Regions from separate parts of the Shimazuella sp. NTD250 genome, predicted to be linked through region 1. Evidence: riboswitches for the same ligand, from Rfam matches in the RefSeq annotation. Region 1 holds a riboswitch; each other region holds the start of a gene.
What was found. Region 1 has a riboswitch for S-adenosylmethionine ahead of AC5WOF_RS11390 (homocysteine synthase). Riboswitches for the same ligand answer to the same signal wherever they lie in the genome.
Positions count from the first base shown of each region.

Region 2: another riboswitch for S-adenosylmethionine. It lies ahead of AC5WOF_RS12430 (methionine ABC transporter ATP-binding protein); the one in region 1 lies ahead of AC5WOF_RS11390 (homocysteine synthase).
Region 3: another riboswitch for S-adenosylmethionine. It lies ahead of AC5WOF_RS16195 (methionine ABC transporter ATP-binding protein); the one in region 1 lies ahead of AC5WOF_RS11390 (homocysteine synthase).
Region 4: another riboswitch for S-adenosylmethionine. It lies ahead of metH (methionine synthase); the one in region 1 lies ahead of AC5WOF_RS11390 (homocysteine synthase).

Region 1 is NZ_JCAJZS010000004.1:110,709-115,146, forward strand. It holds gene AC5WOF_RS11380 (sporulation protein) at 1-37, opposite strand, end outside; gene AC5WOF_RS11385 (cation:proton antiporter) at 348-1,589, shown strand; SAM riboswitch class I at 1,652-1,759, shown strand; gene AC5WOF_RS11390 (homocysteine synthase) at 1,837-3,117, shown strand; gene metA (homoserine O-acetyltransferase MetA) at 3,290-4,204, shown strand; gene AC5WOF_RS11400 (hypothetical protein) at 4,251-4,438, opposite strand, start outside.
Region 2 is NZ_JCAJZS010000004.1:302,537-306,974, reverse strand. It holds gene AC5WOF_RS12445 (M20 metallopeptidase family protein) at 1-1,088, opposite strand, end outside; gene AC5WOF_RS12440 (MetQ/NlpA family ABC transporter substrate-binding protein) at 1,204-2,010, opposite strand; gene AC5WOF_RS12435 (methionine ABC transporter permease) at 2,023-2,691, opposite strand; partial or broken gene AC5WOF_RS12430 (methionine ABC transporter ATP-binding protein) at 2,723-3,481, opposite strand; SAM riboswitch class I at 3,516-3,619, opposite strand; gene AC5WOF_RS12425 (hypothetical protein) at 4,282-4,438, shown strand, end outside.
Region 3 is NZ_JCAJZS010000007.1:69,268-73,705, forward strand. It holds gene AC5WOF_RS16180 (NADP-dependent oxidoreductase) at 1-47, opposite strand, end outside; gene AC5WOF_RS16185 (alpha/beta hydrolase) at 343-1,176, opposite strand; gene AC5WOF_RS16190 (SDR family NAD(P)-dependent oxidoreductase) at 1,600-2,340, shown strand; SAM riboswitch class I at 2,472-2,576, shown strand; partial or broken gene AC5WOF_RS16195 (methionine ABC transporter ATP-binding protein) at 2,709-3,728, shown strand; gene AC5WOF_RS16200 (MetQ/NlpA family ABC transporter substrate-binding protein) at 3,781-4,438, shown strand, end outside.
Region 4 is NZ_JCAJZS010000005.1:136,209-140,646, forward strand. It holds gene AC5WOF_RS14060 (SgcJ/EcaC family oxidoreductase) at 1-99, opposite strand, end outside; gene AC5WOF_RS14065 (P-loop nucleotide/nucleoside kinase family protein) at 272-1,402, opposite strand; gene AC5WOF_RS14070 (aminotransferase class I/II-fold pyridoxal phosphate-dependent enzyme) at 1,546-2,706, opposite strand; SAM riboswitch class I at 2,838-2,945, opposite strand; SAM riboswitch class I at 3,285-3,395, shown strand; gene metH (methionine synthase) at 3,471-4,438, shown strand, end outside.

The sequences.
Region 1 (4,438 bases):
CTCCCATTCCCATAGATGCAAGTACGGTTTCAAACAACTTTTCGTCCTCCCAAAAACATATCTTTTTTCCTATCATACCATGCAAGATGTACTTCGAGTAGGGGGAAGCATGGCAAAAGCATATAGGAAAACGTTAGCTGTTTAAGATAGTGCTATAGGTTTCCTTAGTAAGTTATATTCATTATGAAAAGATATATTCATGGTGATAGCTCTAACTATTTATTTATGAAACAAACCTAAATGGACATAAAAATGTTATTATTATTCTGGGACATTGGAAAATTAGGAACAATCAAGTTTCGCCCAAGTGCTGTTATCATCCTTGAATAAGACAGGTAGGAATGTGGATGCTTTTTAAATTTCTATTAAGCTTATTAATCATTGTTGTTGTTGCTCAGTTATTTGGTGCTTTGGCTGCTCGTATTGGTCAACCAAAAGTTGTCGGGGAGATGATTGGAGGACTGATACTAGGACCCTCTGTATTAGGTCTTTTGTTTCCAAGTTTTCAAGAATGGTTGTTCAATAAAAATATCAAAGATCAGTTATATATCCTCAGTCAGTTTGGGATATCTTTGTATATGTTTCTTGTAGGGATTCATGCAAATGACGAAAAGCTAGAAGAGGAGAAATTAATGAAAAACGCTGTTCTCCTTGCTCTTGTAGGTATTATACCGGCATTTCTTATGCTGTTTCTGTTAAGTTGGTATGTATACCCATCGATAGGACCAAAATTTACAACACAATTAGTCTATTCGCTGTTTATGGCAGCCAGCATTTCTGTAACAGCTTTTCCTGTACTTGTCCGGATTTTGGATCAGCATAAGTTGATCAAAACAAATTTGGGGAGATTTGTAATATTTGGCGCAAGCATAGAAGATATCATCGCATGGATGATGTTACCAATCATTTTATCTATTGCTGCTCTTAATTTATCTTTCAGCAGTGTTAGTATATTTCTGTATCTGAGTCTTTATCTTGTAGTAATGTTTTTTGTGATCAAACCTCTTTTAAAGTTTTTGATACAAAAGTTTCCTACCCTCCAGCATGAATTTTTCGCAATATTTCTCATTTTGTTTTTAGGCAGCAGTTTGATCACTGAAAAAATGGGACTGCATGCTATTTTTGGAGGTTTTATAGCAGGACTAATTATACCTAGATTAGACCCTGTCACAAAAGATCTCAATGTGAAGATTTCCGATTTTGTTAATACTCTTTTGGTTCCTATTTACTTTGTAAGTTCGGGTTTTAATATCGATTTGCGTTCTTTTACAAACAGTTATCATATCGGGATCATTCTCCTGTTTATTGGTGTAGCATTTATTTGCAAATACTTTACCTGCTTGTTCTTCGCAAAAGGGATAGGATATAGTTGGGGGGAATCAAGTGCCATCGGGGCTTTGATGAATGCTCGTGGGTTGATGATACTCGTGTTTGCAAACATTGGTTTAACCAGTAAATTAATTTCTGCCAATGATTACTGTATTTTATTTCTCATTGCGATTATTACTACGGCTATAACGTCCCCTTTATTAAAATGGTCATTGGGAAAGCAATACAATATGGAAAAGATAGGACAGGAAGAGTATTGACGGTTGCCGCAAAATTCAATATAATCGAGTAAACCGAGTGTTGAACTATATATTTTTAATATCTCTTATCCAGAGAGGCGGAGGGACTGGCCCGATGATGCCCGGCAACCCTAGTGATTCACTAGAAGGTGCCAATTCCTGTAGAGACAAACGTCTCTAACAGATAAGATGAGGAATTTAGAAACCCAAAGCCTCTTCTGGATAAGAAAGAGGCTTTTTTTGTGCGATAAAAAAGGGGGAATTATCATTGAGTACATTTCGACCTGAGACGATTACTGTTCATGGGGGTCAGGCACCAGACCCTGCTACCAATGCAAGAGCCGTTCCTATTTATCAAACAACTTCGTATGTATTTGACGATACACAGCATGCTGCTGATTTATTTGCGTTAAAAGAATTTGGAAATATATATACTCGGATTATGAATCCTACAACGGATATTTTAGAAAAAAGAGTTGCTGAGCTGGAAGGTGGTGTTGGAGCACTTGCAACTAGTTCAGGTCAAGCTGCGATTACGTATTCGATTTTAAATATCGCCAGAGCTGGAGATGAGATTGTAGCCTCAAGCAACCTTTATGGCGGCACCTATAATTTATTTCGGCACACGCTTCCTAAGCTGGGAATTCATGTGCATTTCGTAGATCAGACTAACCCAGATAACTTTCGCAAAGCGATAACAGATAAAACCAAAGCTGTGTTTGCAGAAATCATCGGGAACCCTCAATTAGATGTATTAGATGTAGAAGTAGTAGCCGATGTAGCGCATGAAGCAGGTATACCGCTGATTATTGACAACACGTTTGCCACACCTTATTTAAGTCGCCCATTTGATTTTGGAGCAGATATCATTGTTCATTCTGCAACCAAATTTATCGGAGGACATGGAACGAGTATTGGTGGAATTTTAGTAGACTCTGGAAAGTTTAATTGGAAAAATGGTAAGTTCCCTGATCTAACAGAACCAGACCCAAGTTACCATGGCGTTTCTTATACAGAAGCAGTAGGACCCCTTGCATATATTATTAAAGCACGTGTCCAGCTATTGCGAGATACAGGTGCCGCTATTTCTCCATTTAATGCATTTTTATTGCTGCAAGGGTTAGAAACCCTGCACCTGCGCATGGAACGACATAGTGAAAATGCGCTGAAAGTTGCCAAGTTTTTAGAAAATCACGACAGTATTACATGGGTAAATCACCCTGGGTTAGAAGGTCATCCCTCCTATGAAAAAGCGCAAAAATATTTAGCAAAAGGACAAGGAGCCATCTTTACGTTTGGCATCAAGGGCGGACGAGAAGCAGGAAAACGTTTGATTGAAAATCTATCTTTATTTTCTCATCTAGCCAATGTGGGTGATGCGAAGTCCCTTGTGATCCATCCAGCAAGTACGACACACCAACAGCTCACAGAGGATGAACAAAAAGCAGCTGGTGTTAACCCAGAACTTATTCGTTTGTCAGTTGGGATTGAATCTGTAGATGACATCATTGAGGATTTAGAACAAGCACTTGAAAAAAGCCAACAATAAATGTGCAAAAATAGATACCAAAAATCCCAAGCGAAGATATGCTTAGCTGTAGCGTCCTTTGTTGCTCTTTACAACAGACGCGGAAGACGTGCATATCAAGCGGATTTGGCACAAAATGTTTGTGAATTGGCTCATTAATAACAACAAATTTAAAATATAGGAGGAAATAGTTGTGCCGATTAAGATTCCAGACAATCTTCCAGCGGCTGGAATCCTCCGCAAGGAAAACATTTTTGTGATGCCAGAAAAGCGGGCTTTTCATCAAGATATACGTCCGCTCAAAATGGTGATCTTGAATATCATGCCTACCAAAATCACAACCGAAACACAACTGCTTCGGTTGTTAGGCAATTCGCCTCTGCAACTAGAGGTAAGTCTTCTTCATTTGCAGTCGCATACTTCAAAAAATACACCGCCAAGCCATTTGGAGACTTTTTATCAGACATTTGCAGATATAAAGGAAGATAAATTCGATGGATTGATCATCACTGGAGCCCCAGTGGAGCATTTAGAGTATGAGCAAGTAGATTACTGGGATGAACTAAAGCAAATCATGGAATGGAAAATGACGCATGTCACTTCCACTTTGCATATATGCTGGGGAGCGCAAGCTGCACTCTATTTTCATTATGGTATTTCCAAATACGCTCTGCCCGAAAAGTTATCCGGGATATATGCTCACAAAGTTTCAAAACCGAATACGAGATTATTGCGTGGATTTGATGACCTTTTTTATGCACCTCATTCCCGCTATACCGATATCCGCCGGGAAGACATAGAAAAGTGCAGCGAACTGGAAATATTATCGGAATCAGAGGAAGCGGGGGTTTACCTTCTCGCCAGCAAGGATCGAAAGCAAGTTTTTGTAACAGGTCACTCGGAGTATGACTTACTTACATTAAACGAGGAATATATTCGAGATGTTAAGAGTGGTCTACCGATAAAACTGCCAGAAAACTATTTCCCGCAAGATAACCCAGATAACCTTCCCATTCATACATGGCGTTCACATGCCAATTTATTATTTACGAATTGGTTGAACTATTACGTCTATCAAGAAACCCCATATGATTTACATGCAAATTAAACCGGTTGTTTTGAACCGGTTTTTTGCTGTCATGATAACTTTGTCTCTAATCGCTTTCCTGTGAATCAGCGAAGATGTCGTAACTTTTACCATGTACATAGGTAATCCCATTGCCCATATTGGCAACTTCTGTATCCAGCAGCACAAACTCCAGCTTGCTGCCATTTTCAAGGCTAAGGGATACGGTGCTGGCTCGATTTGTTACGAGGGACGGCCGGACAGGTTTTTCATCGA
Region 2 (4,438 bases), 190 kb from region 1:
TTCAGGACATGCTCGCCGAAGTGACTTGCCACGATTGCGGAAAACTCATCCACGAGCGTGGCATCACAGATGACAGCAGGGTAGCCATCTACTATGTTTACCTCCACCTGATAATCAGGATAGCAGGAGATAAACTTCTCAGAAAATTCCCTGAGCATCTGCTTGATGAGCTGACGAATCGCTGGATTATGACAGCGAATGCTTCCATTGAGGATTGCTTCGCCAGAGATCACATTGACAGCACTATCGTTATTCGGATTCAGCGGATCTACTTCCCCACACAGAACCTTGGTGAGCTCCGAGCAAGAAGAAGAGGCCGTCAGTCCAAGTGAATGTGCCCAGTCATAAAGCTCTGGGTGTTTAAGAGACCAATGCTCCTCAAGCCCATCATGCAAAACTTCGTCCAAAAGGACAAGCAACCTTGCCGCAATCGGAAGTGGATTTTTTGCCTTATCCGGATGACCAGAGTGCCCGCCCTTTCCAATGACACGAATAGAGAATGTGTCATAACTGGCGGTTATGGCACCCTTGCGCAAGCCAAACTGACCGGCGAGGAAATCTGGTGTGACGTGATACATCACTGCTGCATCATAGACATCACCAAGTTGTTCGGTCATGAATTTCAGCATGTCCTTACAACCACCTGGTGGTGTTTCTTCTGCAGGCTGGAACATCACGATGAGGGTTCCATTGAATTTATCTTTGTTTTCATGAAACCAGAGCATGATGGCAAATACTTGAGCAGTATGGACATGATGCCCACAACCATGGAATGCATCGTTGAACTGTTCGTGTACCCCTGAATCCAGATTCGGTTGGCCCGATAGAGCATCCATGTCTCCCCGAAGCAAGATAACCGGTCCGTTACCACCATTTTTCTGTCCGACAATCTTTACGCGCAGGCCGTACGTCCTGTCCTGCTCCACAGGGATTTGCTCGTAATCCACACCATGCTCTCGAAGCTTGTCTTCCAAGTAAGGAAGCGTCCACCTTGCCTCTTGAAAAGAAGGGCATGGATGAGCGTACATCTGACGGCTGATTTCAACAGCCAGATCAACTAGTCTTTTTGAAATTTTGGGTTGAGTCACAATACTCCTAAGTGAGTTTTGTACAGGACGTTTTCATTATAATATAAATATTTATATTTTTCTTTACTAAAAAAGAGTAAATTCCGTAGAATTTACTCCAATGGGAAATATAGTTTTAAAATGCAGGTACTACTGCACCTTTATATTTATCTTCTATAAACTTTTTCACTTCAGGAGAGTTCAACACTTTCGCTAGCTTTTGAATACGAGGGTCATTCTCTTTCCCTTTCTTGGTTGCAAGCACATTCACATATGGCGACTTAGAATCCTCAATAAAAATTGCATCTTTTGTAGGATTTAGTTTTGCTTGAAGTGCATAGTTGGTGTTGATGATCGCAAGGTCAACTTGATCTAAAACCCTTGGTAACATAGCTGCTTCAAGAGGCTTGATTTGAACATTTTTTGGATTAGCAACAATATTTTTAACCGTTTTTTCACCATTTCGATTGTCTAGCTTGATCACACCATTTGCATCGAGTAATAGCAAAGAACGGGTGATTTCTGATGTAGCATTAGGAACAGCGATAGTAGCTCCATTTTTTATTTCAGATTTATTTTTGATCTTTTGAGAGTAAGCACCCATTGGTTCAATGTGAACACCAACTACTTTTACCAAATGAAATCCGTTTTCTTTATTTGTTGTTTCCATCCAAGGAATGTGTTGAAAATAGTTAGCATCAATTTGGCCTTCTTCTACAGCACGGTTTGGTAATACATAATCTTGAAAGACCTTTACTTGAAGATCAACACCTTGTTTTTTCAAAATTGGTTTTACATAATTTAAAATTTCCGCATGAGGAACCTGTGTTGCTCCTACTGTCAATGTTTGTAATCCAGTACTTTTACTAGTATCTGTGTTTCCACAAGCAGACACGATTACTGCAAGAATAAGAGAAAAACTCAATAATAGCCACTTTTTCATTCCTATACACCTCTATGATTGTAAGTTTCGTTTATCTAATCGACGGGAAATAAAATCTCCAATCCATTGAACCAATTGCACCATTACAACAAGTAGTATTCCACAAGCAAACATCATTTTTTCATCAAACATCTGAAATCCGTAGCGAAGTGCAAGGTCACCGAGACCTCCTCCTCCAACCATCCCAGCCATTGCAGAATAACTGATTAAACTAACACATGAAACGGTCAAACTCGAGATGATCGCCGGCATTGCTTCTGGCAGGAACACACGCAATATAATCGTGAAAGGACCTGCACCCATTGCTTCTGCTGCTTCTACTACCCCACGATCAATTTCCCGGATAGCAGTCTCCACCATTCGAGCAAAAAATGGTGCCGCACCAGCAATCAACGGAATGGTCGCTGCCGTTGTTCCAAGTGATGTACCTAAAATCCATTTCGTAACTGGAAATAAAAATAAGATCAAGACGATAAAGGGTACAGCACGAAAAATATTTACAATAAAGCCTAAAACCTTTTGTAACCATCTTTGTTCCCAAAACTGACCTCGATCTGTAACTACTAATAAAACACCCAAAGGTACACCGATCAATGCTGCAAAAAAAGTAGAAATCGCAACCATCCACAATGTTTCCTGTGTTCCTTGAATAATGAGGTTCCAATCCAGACTAGGAGACATTTCGATTCCCCCCTTTCTTAGGTGTTAGACCCAAAAAAGATTTGGTTACCGTGTGCTCAGGGTTGGAGAAGACATCCGCTACTTTTCCTGTTTCCACAATGCGGCCAGCCTCAAGGACTGCAACTTGACTGCAAACTTTTTCAACAACAGACATTTCGTGTGTAATAAACACAAACGTAATACCTGTCTCCTGATTAATTTCTTGAATTAATTGTAAGATGGAGTCTGTTGTCGCAGGATCGAGTGCAGAGGTGGCCTCATCACAAAGTACGATCTCTGGATGATTTGCGAGTGCTCTAGCAATTCCCACACGTTGCTTCTGCCCACCACTTAATTGTGAGGGATAAGCATTTTTCTTGTCTGTAAGTCCGACACGTTCTAACAATTCTTCTACACGAACCTTGATTTCAGACTTCTTCTTGCCCACAATTTGCATTGGGAACGCGACATTTTGAAATACTGTTCGAGATGATAACAAATTAAAATGCTGGAAAATCATTCCGATCTTACTGCGAAGCTGACGTAATTCCAACTTGTTCAGATCCGCGATATTTTTCCCCTTTAGCAAAACATCGCCTTCAGTTGGTTGTTCTAATCCATTTATCATTCGCAGCAAAGTACTTTTACCTGCTCCGCTATGACCAATAATCCCAAGCATTTCTCCTGTCTGTACTTCTACAGACACACGATCAAGTGCTGTTACTTCAGCATATCGTTTGGAGACGTTTTGCAACTGGATGAAACTCAATTTCAAAGCACCTCCTAAAATAATAAAAATCCCTTTCCGCATAGATGCAAAAAGGGATATATTATCATATCGCCTTCTCTCATCTGCCAGAACTAAAATTCTGTAGGAATTGGCACCTTTCCTTAACGGATGGTTGCCGAGGTATCATAGGGCCTGTCCCTCCACCTCTCTGGATAAGAGAACTACATATCAAGTTAACTTTATTATAATGGATAAAAATATAAAAATCAACATGGAAATATAAAGAATAAGCATAGAAACCTATTCCGATTTCAAGTGATCAACCAAAATGTTTGTAAATGCTAAATCATTTTTAACTACATAAAAATAGAACAACAGATTACTCGGATTACCAATACTAGAAAATATCTGTCCCCTGCGCTATGGTAACCACGGTGAACATTTTTATTTCAAATCAAACATTATTCTGAAATAATATAAGCCAAATTGTAATAATGACATATGATATTACCCCAACATTACAGTTCATTTACATTTCCCCCCAAATCCTTTAAACCTCACACATTTTGAATATAATAAAGACATCAGATCAAAACGGAGGTGTCTTTGATGCAATACACAGTGGTAGGTAAGTTTTTCTGGTTGGGAGTTATGAATGCAGTGTTACTCAGTATTCCGATGTGGGGTCTTATCTACTTGGCGCTAAAAAGCATTTTTTAGACCCTGTGTAAAAAAATCAGGACACTTATATAGAATGAATCAAAAACCGGGAATCCTTTAAAGATACTCGGTTTTTGTATTCTGTTGAAATAACAGGCCTATTGCAACAAGAAAAAAAGGGAATACAATGTAGGTACAATTTAGATACAGGAGGGATGAGAATGGGCGTTACAAACGAAGAACTATATGAGCTAATTGACAAATTGGATGAGAAAGAAAAAGAAAGTTTATATAAATTCCTTCGCCCTTGGTCTAAACGCAAACAACCAACAATAAATGAAGTAAAAGCTTATTGGAACATGATCGATCAATTAGAAC
Region 3 (4,438 bases), on a different contig from region 1:
TTACCGACAGGTCGCTTGGTCAATACCCAGTACCGATTTTTTTCCACTATATCGCCTCATTTTGCTTGTGATTTTGTTTGGGCTGTTCTACAAAAGGCGTATTTTTTGTAATTCATTAAAAAAGATAAAGCTTCTATACGCGTATAATATACTTGTAGCAGAAGAATTAGATATTAGTCAAGTTGCATATGAGTATACAGAAAGTGGGACATGCCTTTGGAGAGGGGATGGAAGTAAAGCAGGAGGTAAGCATATGTGGTGACTTCGTGTAGTCTTGAAATTTTTTAAAAAGAGAATCAACACTTAGGGGGTGACGGCTGTCGCGTGACAGCCGTCTTTCTCTTAGTTTCCTTGGATTCGAGAGATGAACCCATCCATTACTTCACAAACGATCGGACAGGAAGTGCTGAGAAGACTGTTGTGTCCTCCCGGCACTTCCACTACTTCTACCTGCCTGATTCTTTTCTTGGCGAACCGAGTGGTCTGTGTGCTGTCAACCAGCTCGTCTTTTTCGGACACGACGACCAAAACAGGCAGTTGAAGGGTATTCTCTTTGAGTGTCTGATTGGTATATCTGATTGCTCGAATCAGTTCGATGGTGGAAATCAAGGTACGATCCACCTCTGAGCTCCAGTATTCTTCCAATACATATTTGGAATGAGGGAAGTGGATTGTCGGGAAGAATCGACTGGCTTGCTTAGCGATCTGGCGGTCGAGGGTGGAAGCTCGAATTACTTCCGTTGGAAGACGCAATTTCCATCGGAGCTTAAGAGGGGGACTGACGGCGATCACTCCGATAACCTCTAGCCCGTACTCTTGCATCAGACGATCTTTGAGTGTCGATATCTGAAGAGCGATGAGCCCGCCCAAGGAGAATCCTAGCAAGTAGAGTTTCTTGATTCCCCGCGAACGGATTTCCAGCAATTGTGTCCAGATCGAACGCACCCAGTCTGTCCATTTGCTGTTATCGAAGTCAGGATAACTCGGCACCTCTACGGAATGACCCAGACTCGACAGCTTTGTGGAACTTGGTTGCATACAGCTGGGTTTCTCATACCATCCTGGGATGGCATAAACAGCGGTGTCACTGGTTACCGGAAGGAGAATTCCCGGAAGGAAGAATGGACCTTCGATTGCTTCTTTTAGATCGGTGCCAAGTAGTTCGTTAAATGGCATGGTGTCCTCTCTGTGATCTCTTTGGGAAACGTAGGGGAGTGATTTTCTCACTTCGTTTCTATCATTAACATATCTTGATGAGTAAACTTTCGTCAAGATATGTTCGTGTTTATTTTGGGAATTCTTCATCAATAGGTGGAAATACTTATATAAATTCGAATTATTATTTATAATTTTGTATTTTTATATATAAAGCAAAGATAAATAGAAAATAAATAAATAACGTTTCATTCTATTAACAAAGATCTTTGACAATTCATTATCATTTTTATAACACATGAAAGTAAAATAATATCTTTATATTATTACAAATATTATGTAGATACAAATTAAAAGATGTTATAATGTTCCATATATTCAATAGAAAGCGGTTCATCATGATAGAATCGCAAAACATCTGCGATTTCAAAGGGGATAGGTGCTATGGGGCGCTTAGCGGGTAAAGTTGCAATTATCACAGGTTCGGCAAGTGGACAAGGGAAAGCAGAAGCTATTCTTTTTGCCAAAGAAGGTGCAAAAGTGATTCTTGCAGATATCCAGAAACAAAAAGTATATAAAGTAGCAGAGGATATTCAAAAAAATGGCGGGGAAGCAATTGCTTTTTTTCATGATATTTCGATTGAAGAGCATTGGAGTAATTTGATAAGAGCAATTTGCAAGAAATATGGGAAAGTAGATGTTTTAATAAATAATGCTAGTACAACAGCGAGTCATGACGATTTGATTGAAGAATGGAGACGAGTATTAGATATAAATATGATTGGAACTTTTTTAGGAATGAAATATGTCGTTCCAGTTATGAAAGAAATAGGTGGTGGTTCGATCATAAATATTTCTTCAGTTGCAGGTTTAATAGCTGGTGGAGTCAATCCATACACTGCTTCAAAAGGGGCGATTCGAGCGATTAGCAGAAGTGCTGCTGTCGAATATGCCAAGTACAATATACGGGTAAATTCTGTTTATCCAGGAATGATACATACACCAATGACGGAAGATTTGCTTGCTAATGAAGGGATTCGAAAACATTTTGAATCCGTTACACCGCTCCCTTTTTTAGGTGAATCAAATGATGTGGCTTACGGAGTCTTATATTTAGCTTCAGATGAATCGAGATTTACTACAGGTACCGAATTAGTTATCGATGGAGGTTGGACATCTCATTAGAGATATCTATTTTCTTTTGGGTTAAGCGATTTAAGGAGAAAATAAGCATTATACCCTTTATTGATTAATATTTAAAATTCTATTGACTTACTATGTATTTAAATATAAAATGACCTCAATTAAATATTAACTTCTTATCTAGAGAGATGGAGGGACCGGCCCTTTGATATCTCAGCAACAGATCATTTACGATACTGTGCTAATTCCTGCAAGCAAGTTTGCTTGGGAGATAGGAAGAGTTATTTAAATGAGCGGATATTCCTTAGTTTAAAAGCCTCTTTCTATTGATGAATAGCAAGAGGCTTTTTTTGTTTTTCTACGATTTATCCATCTATTGGGATGTAATATTTTTACTAGGAGTATGGAATTTGATTGAATTGAGTAATATCAGCAAAATCTACCCTGGATCGCCACCAGTGGAAGCACTGAAAGAAGTGTCTCTACATATAGAAAAAGGAGAGATCTATGGGGTAGTGGGGGTGAGTGGAGCGGGGAAAAGTTCGTTAATTCGATCTGTCAATCTGTTAGAGGAACCAACCACAGGTGAAGTAATAGTAGATGGTGTCGCATTGGCTGCTCTGTCATCTGAAAAATTAAGGGAAGCTCGTCGAAAAATTGGTATGATCTTTCAGCAATTTAACCTGCTAGAGTCCAAAACAGTTTTTCACAATGTCGCATTGCCTCTCTATTTAGTTGGAAAAAAGCGTAAAGAAGTAGAAGAAAAAGTAATGCAGCTTCTTACCTTTGTTGGTTTAGCAGATCAGGCTGAACATTACCCTGGGCAATTGTCAGGTGGACAAAAACAACGGGTAGGTATTGCTAGGGCTTTGGCTACTGATCCCCATATCTTGTTGTGTGATGAGGCAACTTCTGCTTTAGATCCTGATACAACGAGATCAGTACTCGATTTGCTTTGAAAGGTGAATACAGACTATGGGATCACCATTTTGTTGATTACTCATGAGATGGATGTGGTGAGAAATCTGTGTGACCGCGTAGCAGTGATTGATCAAGGGAGAATTGTGGAACAAGGAACGGTTTATGAAGTGTTTACCAATCCAAAGTCCGAAACAGCACAGCGATTTGTTCGTACTATTTTTGGACAGGAACTACCAGAAAGTGTCCGCCAATCCTTGAAAAAACAGGATTAAATCTTACGAATTGTATTTACTGGTGAAAACGCAAAGAGACCACTTATTGCAGAAGCAATAAGGAAATTTCAAACCGATATCAATATTTTGCAGGGTAGTATTACAGAATTACAAGGGAAACCTTTTGGAGACTTATTAAGAAGTATTCAAGGTGATTGGAAGGTAACAGAAGACATTATTCAATATTTACAACAGCATCAAGTACTAGTGAAAGAGGTGACATCAATTGGCGTTTGATTGGGCGGTTTTTTGGCCGCAGTTAGTAGATGGAACAATTGCAACGTTCATCATGGTTTTCGTATCGCTTGTTTTTTCCATATTGATTGGTTTTCCATTGGGAGTGGTGCTGGTTGTAACTCGGCCAGGACATATATTAGAAAACAGAACGCTTTTCACGATTCTCAACGCAATCATCAATATTTTTCGATCCGTTCCTTTTATTATTTTATTGGTTACGATCATCCCTTTTACACGATTGGTAACAGGCTCATCAATCGGTACAGCAGCTGCTATTGTACCATTGATTTTTTATGCAGCGCCTTATTTCGGACGCTTAGTAGAAAGTTCTTTATTAGAAGTAGATGCTGGAGTGATAGAAGCAGCAAAGGTGATGGGAGCTAATGGAAAAGGTCTGATGGAAGCAATAGCTTCTAATCCCAAGCATTTAAAAATTGTTACGGTTGCAGCACCACAGACCCCTCGCTCGATGGATGATGCAGCTGCTGCAGTTATTAACAATGGGATTGCTGTAAGTGCAGGTCTCAGCCCAGTAAAAGACCCAATATTTAAGGAAGACAAAACTGCAAAGCCATATATCAATATTATCGCTACACAAACCAAGAACAAAGATAATGCTAATTTGAAAAAACTAGTAAAAATCTATCAATCTTCTGAGGTAAGTGAATATATTAAGAAGGTCTATAATGGAGGAGTAATTCCAACGGTTG
Region 4 (4,438 bases), on a different contig from region 1:
TGCTGGTTCAAAGACAGATGACATCTGCTTCGCATCGCGATCGTTCCATGCTTGTATTAACTTTAGATAGAGTCCACTTACTGATTCTTCACTTTTCATTTAGATTGCTCCTCTCATGCTCGGATGAGCAAGAATAAAATATATCATGTATAATCTAATTTTCTGCAAAAAAGCTGTTTCTTTATTCATGTTTGGATATTTGTCCTAAAACAGCTGTGGCGACAACAGAAAGTAATGTTGCCGCCACTGATCTCCTCAGACACAGGGATATTTACTTCCATTCCCATCTACGCTTCGGAGAATGGTCAGAGCAGAGAAAGCCAAGATGAGACTGTTGATGAAAATAGTCCATCCGTGGCAAAGTCACTCTCTTACAACACTCTATCTCACGTGGAGTACATTGATGAGAGCAGCGAATCCCAAATGGAGAGACATAGGAACAGCGATATAGCTCGCTCTCTAGTCCTCGATACAAAGAAGAGCTAACATCTACAATCTCCCAAGTACCAGAAGGAGGAATTCCTTCGGTAGATTCATCTTCGTTCAAGCTCCTAACGTATCGAGACATCGACTGGAAGGTTTCTTCCACCTTGTTGGAGCATTCCAGCCAATTTTCAAGGGAGACTTTCCGCTTCCGAGTCTGGTTACGTGCAAGAGCTTCCAAAGGAGGACAATCGACTAGTGCATAATGGATATGACAAGTAGAACGAAGCTGACCAATTAGCCGAATCATCGCTTCACGTTGACCTCTGTTGTCACCAGCATCTGTAATGATGACCCAACCACGATTATTTAGAACCCTTCTAAGTTTATCAAGGGCTTGTCTCATCGTTGGATCGATCAACTCGATAGGGACTTCTCCAATCCATTCTCCCCCTTGGAGAAACTCATCAGGGTCAATTTCATAAATCTCAGCTAGAGGTTCATAGACAAGACCTGCTCTACTCGCCCTCAATAGTTGGTGCTCTGCCATAGCAGAACGAACTGCCTTGATCAGGGTACTTTTTCCTGCACCGCATCGACCTGTCAAGAAGACGACAATACTTTCACCAAAAAGATAAAACATCTTGTCTGGTGAGGAAAGTAGGTTGAGCTCCCATCCTTCTCTAGCTATTTCTTCTTTGGTTGTTAGAGCCCAAATGCGACGCTTCTCTGCAATAGCTACTGCTTCTTCACACATGTCAAGCATCTCTACTGAGTTCGGAAACTCAATCGATACCCTTAGTACCTCAGACATATAACGGTACGCGCTTTTAAAGGGAATCTCGCAATTGTTTCTGAGATCATCCGGAAAATAAGCGTTACTGTTAGGCCTAAGCTTCCCTAGTCGCTGATCCAACAGAAACCGAATGGCAGTCTGTCGTATTATCTTATGCTCTTCTAGGCTAGCTACTCTCGTCATCTCTCCCTCGCTTCATAGAAATGCTGTATAGTGTAATTATATTAATATATCTTAATAAAAAACAGCAGGTTTAAACGTTAAAATTTACTTATAGCGAAAAAGACCATTGTATATAATGGTCTTTCATGTCAACACTTTTCTTTTTATCTCACAGCAGCAAAAGAAATTCTCGAATCCAACGCTTGGGACAGATCGTCCATAAGGTCTTCTACGTTTTCCAAGCCTACGGAAAAACGGAGCAATCCATCTGTTATCCCATGTTTTAATCTAACTTCTTGTGGCATTGCCGCATGGGACATCAATGCAGGATAAGATAGAATACTTTCTACAGAACCTAAACTAACGGCAACGATAGGCAGTCGAATCTTTTGAAGTAGTTTCCTTACTTTTGTTCCACTTCCTACATCAAAAGATAATACTGCGCCATGACCACTAGCTTGTTTACATTGTATACGATGACCTTCATGTTCCTCTAAACCGGTATAATATACTTTCTCCACCTCTTTATGCTCTTGTAACCACACTGCTAACTTTTCTGCATTTTTGGAAGATATGTCCAACCTCGCTTGCAGGGTTTTCAATCCCCGTAGAATTAGCCATGAATCTTGCACTCCTAGTACTGCTCCAAACGCATTTTGAAGAGTCTTGATTTGATTTGCTAATTGTTCATCTCTTACCGCTACAAGTCCTGCCACCACATCACTATGTCCGCCCAAAAACTTCGTTGCGCTATGCACAACGATATCGAATCCAAATGCTAATGGACGCTGATAATAAGGTGTTAAAAATGTATTATCGACAATAGATAATAATTTATTTTCTTTTGCTACTTTTACTATCTCGCCTAGATCTGTTACTTTTAGGGTTGGATTGGAAGGAGTTTCGATATAGATTGCTTTCGTATTTGGACGAAGTGCTTGAGTGATAGCTTCTGTTCTGGTTGTATCGACAAAAGTACTGTCAATCCCAAATCGACTTAGCACTTGCGTTAAAATACGATACGTACCACCATAAACATCCTGCGAAACAATGATATGGTCTCCTTTGGACAATAACAGAAACACAGTAGATATTGCTGCCATTCCGGAAGCAAAAGCGAAGCCTCGACAACCACTCTCTAGCTTTGCAATGGTATCTTCCAATGCTTGGCGTGTTGGATTTCCACTTCGGGAATAATCGAATTGCCCCGGATTATCGATATCAAACTGATGAAAGGTAGAAGCTTGATAGATGGGAACACTTGAAGCCCCTGTCTGTGGATCTAACTCATTTCCATTATGCAATAACAATGTCTCTATTCTCATCCAAATCACTCCCCGTTTCGTTTTACTAGGCACGTATTCGTATAAACTACTGAAGTCCTTGTCCTATTTTTTTGCATCAAAAAACCTCTTCTCCTAAGAGAAGAGGCCAGTTTTATCCATCGTTTCCTCTTCCCTTATCTATCAGGAATATACTTCCTGCAGGAATTGGCACCTTATTGATTAAATCAATTGGTTGCCGGGCTTCATCGGGCCAGTCCCTCCGCCGCTCTCGATAAGAGAATTATCAAAATATTATTTTATTCAAGATTTGCACTAGTTATTTTTAGGTTATCCTACATCTGAATAGAAGTCAAACACGAAAACAAAATTATCCGATATTATTGTAAATTGGGGTTCTACACTGGTTGACACCAAATGTAAGTTAATATAACTCCTAAGCAAAAATAATTGCAACTTTTCATAGATTATTATATATTCATCCAAAAGAAAATCCTTAAATCCAAAAGCAAGTACTCGAAAATATCCTGTAACAAATAAACAATCTTCTTTTTCTCCTAACCTTGTAGTATAATCAATAATTGGGAGTAACAATATTAACCAAATACAAATGAATCTTTCTCTTATCAAGAGTGGTGGAGGGACTGGCCCGATGAAACCCGGCAACCAATTGATCTATGGATCAATATGGTGCCAATTCCTGCGGATTATTGGATTCCGCGAGATGAGAGTTGACGATACAATCGTTCACCTTTCATCTTACCCAGATGAAAGGTTTTTTTGATCTTACACAAAGGATGATAGCAATGAACAGAACACCCATTGAAGAGCGACTGAAAGAAAAAATACTTATCATTGATGGAGCGATGGGAACAATGCTTCAACGTGCTCAGTTAACCGCAAAAGATTTTGATGGTGAAGAATATGAAGGGTGTAATGAAATTTTAAATCTAACCCGTCCGGATGTAATTCTTAATATTCATAAATCATATTTAGATGCTGGTGCCGATATCATTGAAACCAATACATTTGGGGCAACTTCTGTTGTTTTAGCGGAGTATGATTTACAAAACCGAACAACAGAAATCAACCAAGCAGCAGCACGCATCGCTTGTACAGCGCGGGATCATTTTAGTACAACAAATCATCCTCGTTATGTAGCTGGCTCTATCGGTCCCACGACCAAAACCCTTACCGTGACAGGCGGAATTACTTTTCATGAGTTAGCCCACTCATACTACGAACAAGTTGAAGCACTTTTGATGGAAGACATTGATCTTCTTTTATTGGAAACCTCACAAGACACCTTGAATGTAAAGGCTGCTTGTATCGGAATGGAACGCGCTTTTAAAGCGAGTAAAAGAAGTGTTCCGATTATTATCTCTGGAACAATAGAACCAATGGGTACCATGCTGGCTGGTCAAAATATTGAGGCTTTTTATTTGTCGATCGAGCATCTAAATCCTCTTGCAATTGGATTAAACTGTGCAACAGGGCCAGAATTTATGAAAGATCATATCCGCACATTATCCACTCTTGCTACTTGTGCTGTCTCATGTTATCCAAATGCTGGTCTACCAGATGAAGACGGTAATTACTTGGAAACTCCATCGGCTCTGGCAAAAAAATTAAGCGAATTTGCTTCGGCTGGGTGGCTTAACCTAGTTGGTGGTTGTTGTGGCACGACACCTGAGCACATTCGTGCTATTGAACAAGCTGTTGCCGCCTTTCAGCCACGTACCCCTGCCCCCTCACACCTTCCTGCTGTTTCAGG